2 regions of the Mesorhizobium sp. B2-5-4 genome follow, and region 1 is predicted to be linked to the other one. Evidence: riboswitches for the same ligand, from Rfam matches in the RefSeq annotation. Region 1 holds a riboswitch; the other holds the start of a gene.
The links. A riboswitch is a leader RNA that binds a small molecule or an ion and turns the genes downstream of it on or off. The one in region 1 is predicted to bind S-adenosylmethionine.
Positions count from the first base shown of each region.

Region 1 (5,123 bases):
TTCTCCGAGGGATCCGAACGGTCCTCGAGATAGAACGGCCTGACCTGCACTTCGATGTTGCGCGTCACGGCGCGGTACATGAGCGGCTCCAAACAATCCGACGATTTTCGACGCTCCCGGTGAGCAGGTCAACGTGCGCGTCTTGTCGCGCCCAGCCTTGAAGCGCAGGTGCCGACAAAGAATGTCATTTAAGTGACACACGACAATGGTGGTGTGCACGAACCGGGCGACTCGGCGCTCTGTCGAACTGTTGAAAACGGCCATGATGCGGGCCGCCTTTCCGGAGTGACCAGATCTCGATGGAACTCACCTTCATAGCCGCCTCGCTTTCGACCGCTCTCATCTTCTCAAACGCCGCCAGCATTTCGCTTGCCGCCTCACGGCTGAAACGGCGCGGCACGATCGCCCCGCCCGCCGGCAAGTCGCAACCGGTATCGATCGTCGTCCCGTCGCGGGGCGTCGAGGCATTCACGCATGAAACGCTGGAACGCGCCTTCGCGCTCGACTGGCCACATTATGAGCTGATCTTCTGCGTCGCCCATGCGGACGACCCGGTGGTCAAACTGATAAACAGGGCGATTGCCCGGTTTTCCAAGGTGCCGGCCCGGCTGCTGATTGGCGATGACCGTGTCAGCGCCAATCCAAAGCTCAACAATTGCGTCAAGGGCTGGGAAGCGGCGCGCCACAACTGGGTCATCCTTGCCGATTCCAACGTCTTGATGCCGAGGGACTATGTCCAGCACATGATGGCGGCATGGCGGCCCGACACCGGTCTTGTCTGCTCGACGCCGATCGGTTCGCGACCCGAGGGTTTCTGGGCCGATGTCGAATGCGCCTTCCTCAACACATTGCAGGCCCGCTGGCAGTATGCCGGCGAGGCGCTCGGCCTCGGCTTTGCCCAGGGCAAGAGCATGCTATGGAACAAGCCGATGCTGAACGCCAATGGCGGCATTCGCGCGCTGGCCGCCGAGATCGCCGAGGACGCCGCCGCCACCAAGCTGGTCAACGGCCTCGGGCTGCGCGTCAATCTCGTAGCGGCGCCCTTCGAGCAGCCGCTCGGCCAGCGCACCGTTGGCGAGATCTGGTCGCGCCAGGCCCGCTGGGCGCGCCTGCGCCGCGTCACCTTTCCGCTGTTCTTCGCGCCGGAACTCCTGACCGGCGCAGCGGTGCCTCTCGCGCTGGCGCTGGTTGCGGCGGCGAGCGCGGGCGTCAGCCTCTGGGCAACCGTGATTGCCATGTTGGCGGCCTTCTACCTTCCGGAATGCGCGCTGGCCTTGTCCAAGGGCTGGCATCTGTCGCCGCGCATGGTCGCGGCGATGATCGCGCGCGACGTGATGCTCCCGTCCATCTGGGCGCGCGGCTGGCTCGGCGGCGCCGTCGACTGGCGCGGCAATGCCATGACCATCCGCACCAAGGCGGCCGAATTGGAGGAGACGCCGTCGCGCGCCTGATCGCCGCGGACGACGCTCCTAAGCAGCTTATCTAGCGGCCTGCAAAGCCTGCGCGATGTCTTCCAGCAGGTCGTCGGCGTCCTCCAGGCCGACAGACAGCCTGAGCGTGCCAGGCCCGATGCCGAGTTCGGCGCGGGCCTCGTCGCTCAAATTCTTGTGCGTCGTCGTCGCGGGATGGGTGATCAGGCTCTTGGCATCGCCGAGATTGTTCGAGATCAGCACGATGTCGAGGGCGTTCTGCAGGGCGAAGGCCGCCGGCTTGCCACCCTTGACGTCGAGGCAAATCAGCGTCGAGCCGCCCGACATCTGCTTCTTGACGATATCAGCCTGCGGGTGGTCGGCGCGGCCGGGATAGATGACGCGAGCGATCTGCGGCTGCTCGGCCAGGAAGTCGGCGATCCTGCCGGCGCTTTCCGTCTGCTGGCGCACGCGCAGCGGCAGCGTCTCGAGGCCCTTCAGCAAGGTCCAGGCATTAAACGGCGACAGGCTGGGGCCGGTGTGGCGGAAATAGTCGTGCAGGTTTTCGTCGATCCACTTCTTGTCCGATAGTATGACACCGCCCAGACAGCGGCCCTGGCCGTCAATGTGCTTGGTGGCCGAGTAGACGACGATGTGCGCGCCAAGCTGCAACGGCTTCTGCTGCAGCGGCGTAGCGAAGACGTTGTCGACGACAAGCCGCGCGCCGATCGAGTTGGCAAGCGAGGCAACGGCCGCGATGTCGACGACTTCCAGCGTCGGATTGGTCGGGCTTTCCAGGAAGAACAGCTTGGTGTTCGGCCTGACCGCCTTTTCCCAATTGGCAATGTCGGTGCCGTCGACCAAAGTCGCCTCGATGCCATAGCGCGGCGCCAGCGTCTCGACCACCCAGCGGCAGGAGCCGAACAGCGCGCGCGCCGCCACTATATGGTCGCCAGCCTTGACGCTGCACAGCAGCGCCGCCGTCACCGCCGCCATGCCCGATGCCGTGGCGCGCGCGTCCTCGGCGCCTTCCAGCGCGCACATGCGCTTTTCGAACATGTCGACGGTCGGGTTGGCGTAACGCGAATAGATGAAGCCAGGCTCTTCGCCCTTGAAGCGGGCTTCCGCCGCCTGGGCGGTCTTGTAGACATAGCCCTGGGTCAGATACATCGCCTCGGAGGTTTCGCCGAAGCCGGAACGCAGGGTTCCGCCATGCACGAGTGCCGTCTGAGGTTTCCAGTTGCGCTTCTTGGTGCTCATCGCTTTGTTCCAGACACAAAAAAACCGGCCGCGAAAGTCGCAACCGGTCCATACGGCCTTGCGGCCCGACGGTCCTTTAGCGACTTGTTTAACGTGGCTGCAAGCCGACCGGCCAAATCACCACGGGATAACGACCCTTTAGACCCGCGCCACGCTTGCGTCAATTGCCGGCTTCATTAAGAGGTTTGTACCAAGGCAGGTTCCGCAAAGTGCCCAGCGGTTTGCGGCAAGAACCTGCAACAAAGGAGACCAGTCTTGGGGCGGAGCCAGACTTTGCGGCAGACAGGCATTCTTCCCGATCAGGACATTTCGGCGCTGTTCCAGTCCGGCGCGCTGAAGTCGCCGCGTGCGCTTGATGCCGACCAGATCCAGCCGGCTAGTCTTGATCTCAGATTGGGCGAAAAGGCCTGGCGGGTGCGGGCCTCGTTCCTGCCCGGTCCCAACCACAAGGTCTCGGAAAAGCTCGATCGGCTGCAGCTGCACGAGATTAGTCTGGCCGAAGGCGCGGTTCTCGAAACCGGCTGCGTCTATATCGTGCCGCTGCTCGAAAGCCTGGCCCTGCCGGCCGACATTTCGGCCTCGGCCAATCCAAAGAGCTCGACCGGTCGCCTCGACATCTTCACCCGCGTCATGACCGACCGTGGCCACGAGTTCGACAAGATCGCCGCCGGCTACAACGGTCCGCTCTATCTCGAAGTCAGCCCGCGCACCTTCCCGATCGTTGCGCGCACCGGTTCGCGCCTGTCTCAAATCCGCTTTCGCACCGGCAACGCGCTGCTTTCAGAAGCCGAACTGCATGAATTGCACAGCGCCGAGATGCTGGTCGCCACCGAGCCGCCAAACATTTCCGGAGGCGGCATCGCGCTGTCGATTGATCTCAACGGCGACAAGGATGGGCTGGTAGGCTATCGCGGCAAGCACCACACTGGCCTCATCGATGTCGACAAGCGTGCCGCCCAGGATGTCCTCGACTTCTGGGAGCCGATCCACAAGAGCGGCGCCGGCGAACTGGTGCTCGATCCCGACGAGTTCTACATCCTCGTCAGCCAGGAGGCGGTGCATGTGCCGCCGCTCTACGCCGCCGAGATGACGCCCTTCGATCCGCTGGTCGGCGAGTTCCGTGTCCACTATGCCGGATTTTTCGATCCGGGGTTCGGCCATTCGGCGGCCGGCGGCACCGGCAGCCGCGCGGTGCTCGAAGTGCGTAGCCACGAAGTGCCGTTCATCCTCGATCATGGCCAGATTGTCGGCCGGCTGGTCTACGAACACATGCTAAAGCGCCCGCAGGCGCTTTACGGGACCGATCTCGGCTCGAACTACCAGGCACAAGGCCTGAAGCTGTCCAAACATTTCCGCCCGCGCTGAACTCCCATTACCACCGGCCGATGCTTGCCCACGGGCAAGATTTAGAGGTCGAAATGGCCTCGCCCGCCCTTCGGGCCCCACCAGGGGAGAAGGCAGAGTTGGCGCCAGTTACAGCGCCTTCACCGCCACCTTCACCGGCTTTTCGATTTCCAGCGGGTTGCGCAGCGGCAGGCCGAAATCCCCGGCCTCGATCTCGAACACGTCGCCGGCTTCGGTCGTGACGCCGTCGGCGAAGGACAGCGTGGCCGTTCCGAACATATGCACATGCACATCGCCCGGCTGGCGGAACGCCGAATACTTGAAATGGTGGTGCTCGAGATTGGCGATGGTGTGCGACATGTTCGCTTCGCCCGACAGGAACGGCTTCTCCCACATTGTCCTGCCGTCGCGCACGATGCGTGACGTGCCGCGGATGTCCGAAGGCAGGTCGCCGATCAGAATTTCGGGCCCGAACGAGGCATTGCGCAGCTTGGAGTGGGCGAGGAACAGATAGTTCACGCGTTCGGTCACATGGTCCGAGAATTCGTTCGACAGCGTGAAGCCGACACGGAATGGCGCGCCGTCATCGCCGATGACATAGATCCCGGCGATCTCTGGTTCTTCGCCGGCATCCTTGGCAAAGGCCGGTGACATGAGTGCGGCACCAGGCGCGACCGCCATGGTACCGTTGCCCTTGTAGAACCATTCCGGCTGCACGCCGACCTGGCCTTTCGCGGGCTTGCCGCCTTCCAGTCCCATGCGGAACATCTTCATGGAATCGGTAAGTTGCTCCTCGCCGTCGGTGCTGAGCTTCTTGTGCATGGAATCGCGCGTCGCGGCCGAACCGAGATGCGTTAATCCCGTGCCGGTCAGATGCAGATGCGCCGGGTCGGGGTGATTGATCGGCGACAGGAGGCGGCCCCTCTTGTAGGCGGCGTCGAGATCGACCGTCTCGCCCAGTCCCTTGCGTTCGATCAGGGCCGTCAGGCCGACGCCGGTGCGGGCGGCCTCCATCGCCAGCGAATACACGCTGCGCGCTCCGTTGATGATCCGGGTCTTCCCGCCGCTGCGGGCAACGACACGGATCGTCTCGGCGTCGTCGAGAATCTG
Region 1 is NZ_VFUR01000029.1:446-5,568, forward strand. It holds gene apaG (Co2+/Mg2+ efflux protein ApaG) at 1-80, opposite strand, end outside; gene FJ492_RS25980 (ceramide glucosyltransferase) at 300-1,451, shown strand; gene FJ492_RS25985 (O-succinylhomoserine sulfhydrylase) at 1,479-2,669, opposite strand; SAM riboswitch at 2,726-2,803, opposite strand; gene FJ492_RS25990 (2'-deoxycytidine 5'-triphosphate deaminase) at 2,943-4,034, shown strand; gene araD1 (AraD1 family protein) at 4,143-5,123, opposite strand, start outside.

Region 2 (5,123 bases), on a different contig from region 1:
TTCCCAACAATACTGACGATCAGCCACCGCCACCAAATCGGGACCAAAGGGAACCGCGAGTGCGGTCAACCGGGAATCTTGAAGTGTCTGAATATTGCGCCAAGAAACGCTGCCGCCATTCTACATTGACGGTGTCTCGTTGAATTGCGAGGCCGGACGCAAAGCCAAATCCGACGTCACGGGCAAGCTTGGCGTCAACGAGACCAGCGATTTTCTTAAGACTGGTCTGCGGGTCCTGCAAAAGATCCTCATATGTCAACGACAGGAAAGGCACCCCGTTTTTTGCAAACCAGAGGTCCCAAACCAGATTTTCCAGCACAAGTTTATCAAGCGACTGTGCTATCGCCGCGCCGTCGTAACGTGGCGCATTGTTGGCGGTCTCGGTAGAACGGAATCGGCCGGTCTGACGGGCGCGCGCCCAGGAGATTGCCTGGCCAAGGAGATCGCGGCGCGTCAAACGGACATAGCGCAATTCTGGGAGGGTGGCTGGCAGGTCGATGGTTCTAGCCACTTGAGAAAATTGGCTGGCAAACAGTTTGACTGCGTAAATTCCGGAAGAGGATCGCCCATCCCTCAATGCCCGCAAGACTTGAGCGCGGGGATCGCGAGGATAGTTCGGCAATTCAAGAAGACGGCGGCCGCCGAACCACTCCAAAGGGTTGCCAAGCCCGGCGGCTGCCATCAATCCAGCGAGATGGTTGCTGCCGCTGCGCGGTGACGTGCAGACCAGAATTCCAGCTTTTATGCCAGACAGGATGTCAGGTGGTATTTCAACCGGAAGAGGCCGTCTGCGAAAGAGATGCATGGCAACCACTACCGCTTCAGCAGGAACACAGCCTGTTGGCCACAGAAATTCCAGAACCACCATGGCATCGACAGGCCGATCTTCTGGCCGTTTGCGTCGAGCGCGGTCGCCTTTTCCACCGTCGCACCAAGCTCTTCGCACAGATTGACGAAGTCACGGATGGTGCAGAAGTGGATGTTGGGCGTGTCGTACCAGGAATAGGGCAGATCCTTGGTCACCGGCATTCGGCCCTTGACGAACAGCGACAGGCGCACCCGCCAATGGCCGAAATTGGGGAAGGAGACGATCGCCCGATTGCCGATCCTGAGCAGTTCGTCGAGCACCAGTTTTGGATTGCGGGTGGCCTGCAGGGTCTGCGACAGGACGACGAAGTCAAAACCCTTGTCGGGATAGAATTCGAGATCCTTGTCAGCATCGCCCTGGATGACCGAGAGGCCGCGCGCCACGCATTCGTTGACGCCGCGCTGCGACAACTCGAGCCCGCGGCCGTCGACCTGCTTGCTTTCCTGCAGCAATTCGAGCAGCGAACCATCGCCCGAGCCGACGTCGAGCACGCGCGATTGCGGCGGGATGAGGTTGGCGACGACCTCGAGGTCGACACGCTGGCTGCCGTTGACGCTCATGGTTTCGCCTCCTGAGCGGCGCACGACCATGGTCCGGAAAGTCCGCAACTCTTCGGGGTCATGGCTTCACCTTTCTGTTTGGCGCATGACCTTGATCCGAAAAGTCCGCAACTTTTCGGGGGCATGCGCTGAGCCCCCTGGCGCGCGCGGCCGAGCCGATGAAGCCGTTGATGGCGGCAAACAGTTCCGGTTCGTCGAGCAGGAAGGCGTCGTGGCCGCGATCGGTCTCGATCTCGACGAAGGATACCGAGGCGCCGGCGGCGTTGAGCGCATGAACGATGGAGCGGCTCTCTTCGGTCGGAAACAGCCAATCCGACGTGAAGGACACCAGGCAGAAGCGGGTTTTGGTGCCGGCAAAGGCGTCCGCCAGCCGGCCGCCATGGTCGGCGGCGAGGTCGAAATAATCCATCGACCGTGTCATGTAGAGGTAGGAGTTGGCGTCGAAACGGTCGACGAAGGTCATGCCCTGGTGGCGCAGGTAGCTCTCGATCTGGAAATCGGCATCGAAGCCGAAGGTCAGCGCTTCGCGGTCCTGCAGGTTACGGCCGAATTTGCGGTGCAGGGCGGCTTCCGACAGATAGGTGATGTGGGCGGCCATGCGCGCCACCGCCAGCCCCTTTTCCGGGCGCTTGCCGTGCTCGAAATATTTGCCTCCATGCCAGTCCGGATCGGCCATCACGGCCTGCCGCCCGACCTCGTGGAAAGCGATGTTCTGTGACGAATGGCGCGCGCCTGTGGCGATCGGCAGTGCCGAAAAAACCCGTTCGGGATAGCTCGACGCCCATTGCAGCACCTGCATGCCGCCCATCGAACCGCCCAGCACGCAGAACAGCTTCTCGATGCCGAAATGGTCGACCAGCATCTGCTGCGCACGCACCATGTCACGGATGGTGATGACCGGAAGGTCGAGCCCATATGGCTTTCCCGTGGCGGGGTTGGTCGAGGCCGGCCCGGTGGAACCAAGACAGCCGCCGATGACGTTGGAGCAGATGACGAAGAAGCGGCTGGTGTCGATGATCTTGCCGGGGCCTATCAGCACTTCCCACCAGCCTGGCTTGCCGGTCACCGGATTGGTGCTGGCGACATGCTGGTCGCCGGTCAGCGCATGGCAGACGAGGATGGCATTGGAACGGGCGTCGTTCAGCGTGCCATAGGTCTGGTAGGCGATCTGGAATGGCGACAGCAGCGTGCCGGCGTCGAGCTTGAGCGGCTTGTCGGGCCCAAAACGCAACACCGGGCTCGACGGTTGGTCGGCCTCGTTGTTGGTCTTTCCTGCACGCAGAACAGCCATCACGTCTCTCTTGCTGCACCGTGCTTTTGCGGAAATCGCTGCCGATCTCCGCGCCGCCGATGCGTTCGTCCGGCCGGTCGCGGACAATAAAAAACCGGCATTGCCTTCGCAAAGCCGGTTACGTCACGCAAACGGCCCTTTAGCGAATTGTTTAACGTGGCTGCAAGCCGACCGGCCAAATCACCACGGAACTGTCCCTGTCCTTCTAGAACCCGCCCGCCTCGCCGTCAATGCCGGCGGCCGGCACCACTGCCGCCCCTCGACATTGCCTGCCGTGGCTTGTATTTCCGCAGCGGCTTCCGGATGGAGGCGTTTTCGACGGATTTTGCAAAAATGAACCAGACATCTGATCAGGCACGTCCGACCCCGCGCGCGGGCATCATGGACATAGACGCCTACGTGCCCGGCAAGAGCACGGCGCCGGCCGGTGTCGCCAAGGTCCACAAGCTGTCGTCGAACGAGAATCCGCTTGGGCCCTCGCCGAAGGCGATCGAGGCCGCGCGTGAGGTCGCCGGCAAACTCGACATCTATCCCGATGGCACCGCCAGGCGGTTGCGCGAGGCGATCGCCGAGGTGCATGGCCTCAACGCGCAGAACATCATCTGCTCGAATGGTTCCGACGAGATCCTCGGCCTGCTGGCGCAGACCTATCTCGCGCCCGGCGACGAGGCCATGTTCACCGAACACGCCTTCATGGTCTACAAGATCTATATCCAGTCGGCGGGCGCCACCCCGGTGGTGGTCAAGGAGACCGACGAGCGCGCCGACATCGATGGGATGCTGGCGGCTGTCACACCGCGCACGAAAATCGTGTTCCTGGCCAATCCCAACAACCCGACCGGCACCTATGTGCCGTTCCAGGAGGTGCGCCGGCTGCATGCCGGACTGCCGAAAAACGTGCTTCTGGTGCTCGACGCGGCCTATGCCGAATATGTCCGCCGCAACGACTATGAAGCCGGCATAGAACTTGTCGGCAGCGCTGAGAACGTGGTGATGACGCGCACCTTCTCCAAGATCGGCCTCGGCGGCGCGCGCATCGGCTGGATGTATGGTCCAATGCACATTGTCGACGCCATCAACCGCGTGCGCGGGCCCTTCAACGTCAATGCGACGGCGATCGAAGCCGGCATCGCCGCGATCCGCGACCGCGCCCATGTCGAGCGCAGCGTGGCGCATAACGAGACCTGGCTCGCCTGGCTGAGCGAAGAGATGACCGGGCTCGGACTGCGGGTGACGCCGAGCGTCGGCAATTTCCTGCTCATTCATTTTCCCGACGACCAGAAGCATTCGGCGGCGGCTGCTGATGAGTATCTGAGCGCGCGCGGCTATATATTGCGGCGCGTTTCAGGCTACGGCTTTCCCAACGCGCTGCGCATGACGGTCGGCACTGAAGAGGCCAATCGCGGCGTTGTCGCCGCGCTCACGACATTCCTGAAAAGCTAGAAACCATGGCATCTCCGATGTTTGAAAAAATCGCACTGGTCGGCATTGGCCTGATCGGTTCGTCGCTCGCCCGCGTCATTCGCCGTGAGGGTTTGGCTCGCCAAGTCGCCATCTCGACCCGCAGCGCGGCAACGCTCAAGCGAGCCGAAGAACTGGGCCTCGGCGATTCCTACACCACGGCTGCCAGGGAAGCGGTCCACGATGCCGATCTGATCATCGTCTCGGTGCCGGTCGGTTCGTCCGGCGCGGTGGCGCAGGAAATCGCGCCGGCGCTGAAAAAGGGGGCGGTCCTCACCGATGTCGGCTCGACCAAGGCGTCGGTCATCGCGCAGATGCAACCGCATGTGCCTGATGGCGTCCATTTCATTCCCGGCCACCCGCTGGCGGGCACCGAAAAATCCGGCCCGGATGCCGGGTTCGCCGACCTGTTCGACAATCGCTGGTGCATCTTCACGCCGGTACCGGGCACCGATCCGGAAGCGTTGGAAAGGCTCTCGGAATTCTGGCGCCGCTGCGGCGCCAACATCGACACGATGGACCCGCAGCATCACGACATGACGCTGGCCATCGTCTCGCATCTGCCGCACATCATCGCCTACAACATCGTCGGCACCGCCGACGATCTGGAATCGGTGACCAAGACGGAAGTGATCAAATATTCCGCCTCCGGTTTTCGCGATTTCACGCGTCTGGCCGCCTCCGATCCGACCATGTGGCGGGACGTGTGCCTGCACAACAAGGATGCCATCTTGGAAATGCTGGCGCGGTTCTCGGAGGATTTGGCCTTCCTGCAGCGCGCGATCCGCTGGGGGGACGGCGACAAGCTGTTCGACCTGTTCACCCGTACCCGCGCCGTGCGCCGCTCGATCATCGAAGCCGGCCAGGATATTGACGCGCCCGATTTCGGCCGCCAGGCGGTCGAGCACCCGGCAAAGAGCTAAGCTGTTTCAGGCCAGGTCGC
Region 2 is NZ_VFUR01000006.1:93,187-98,309, reverse strand. It holds gene FJ492_RS09460 (Stf0 family sulfotransferase) at 20-868, opposite strand; gene metW (methionine biosynthesis protein MetW) at 814-1,428, opposite strand; gene FJ492_RS09450 (homoserine O-acetyltransferase) at 1,487-2,719, opposite strand; SAM riboswitch at 2,839-2,916, opposite strand; gene hisC (histidinol-phosphate transaminase) at 3,053-4,162, shown strand; gene FJ492_RS09440 (prephenate/arogenate dehydrogenase family protein) at 4,168-5,103, shown strand; gene FJ492_RS09435 (sugar kinase) at 5,100-5,123, opposite strand, start outside.
Region 2: another riboswitch for S-adenosylmethionine. It lies ahead of FJ492_RS09450 (homoserine O-acetyltransferase); the one in region 1 lies ahead of FJ492_RS25985 (O-succinylhomoserine sulfhydrylase).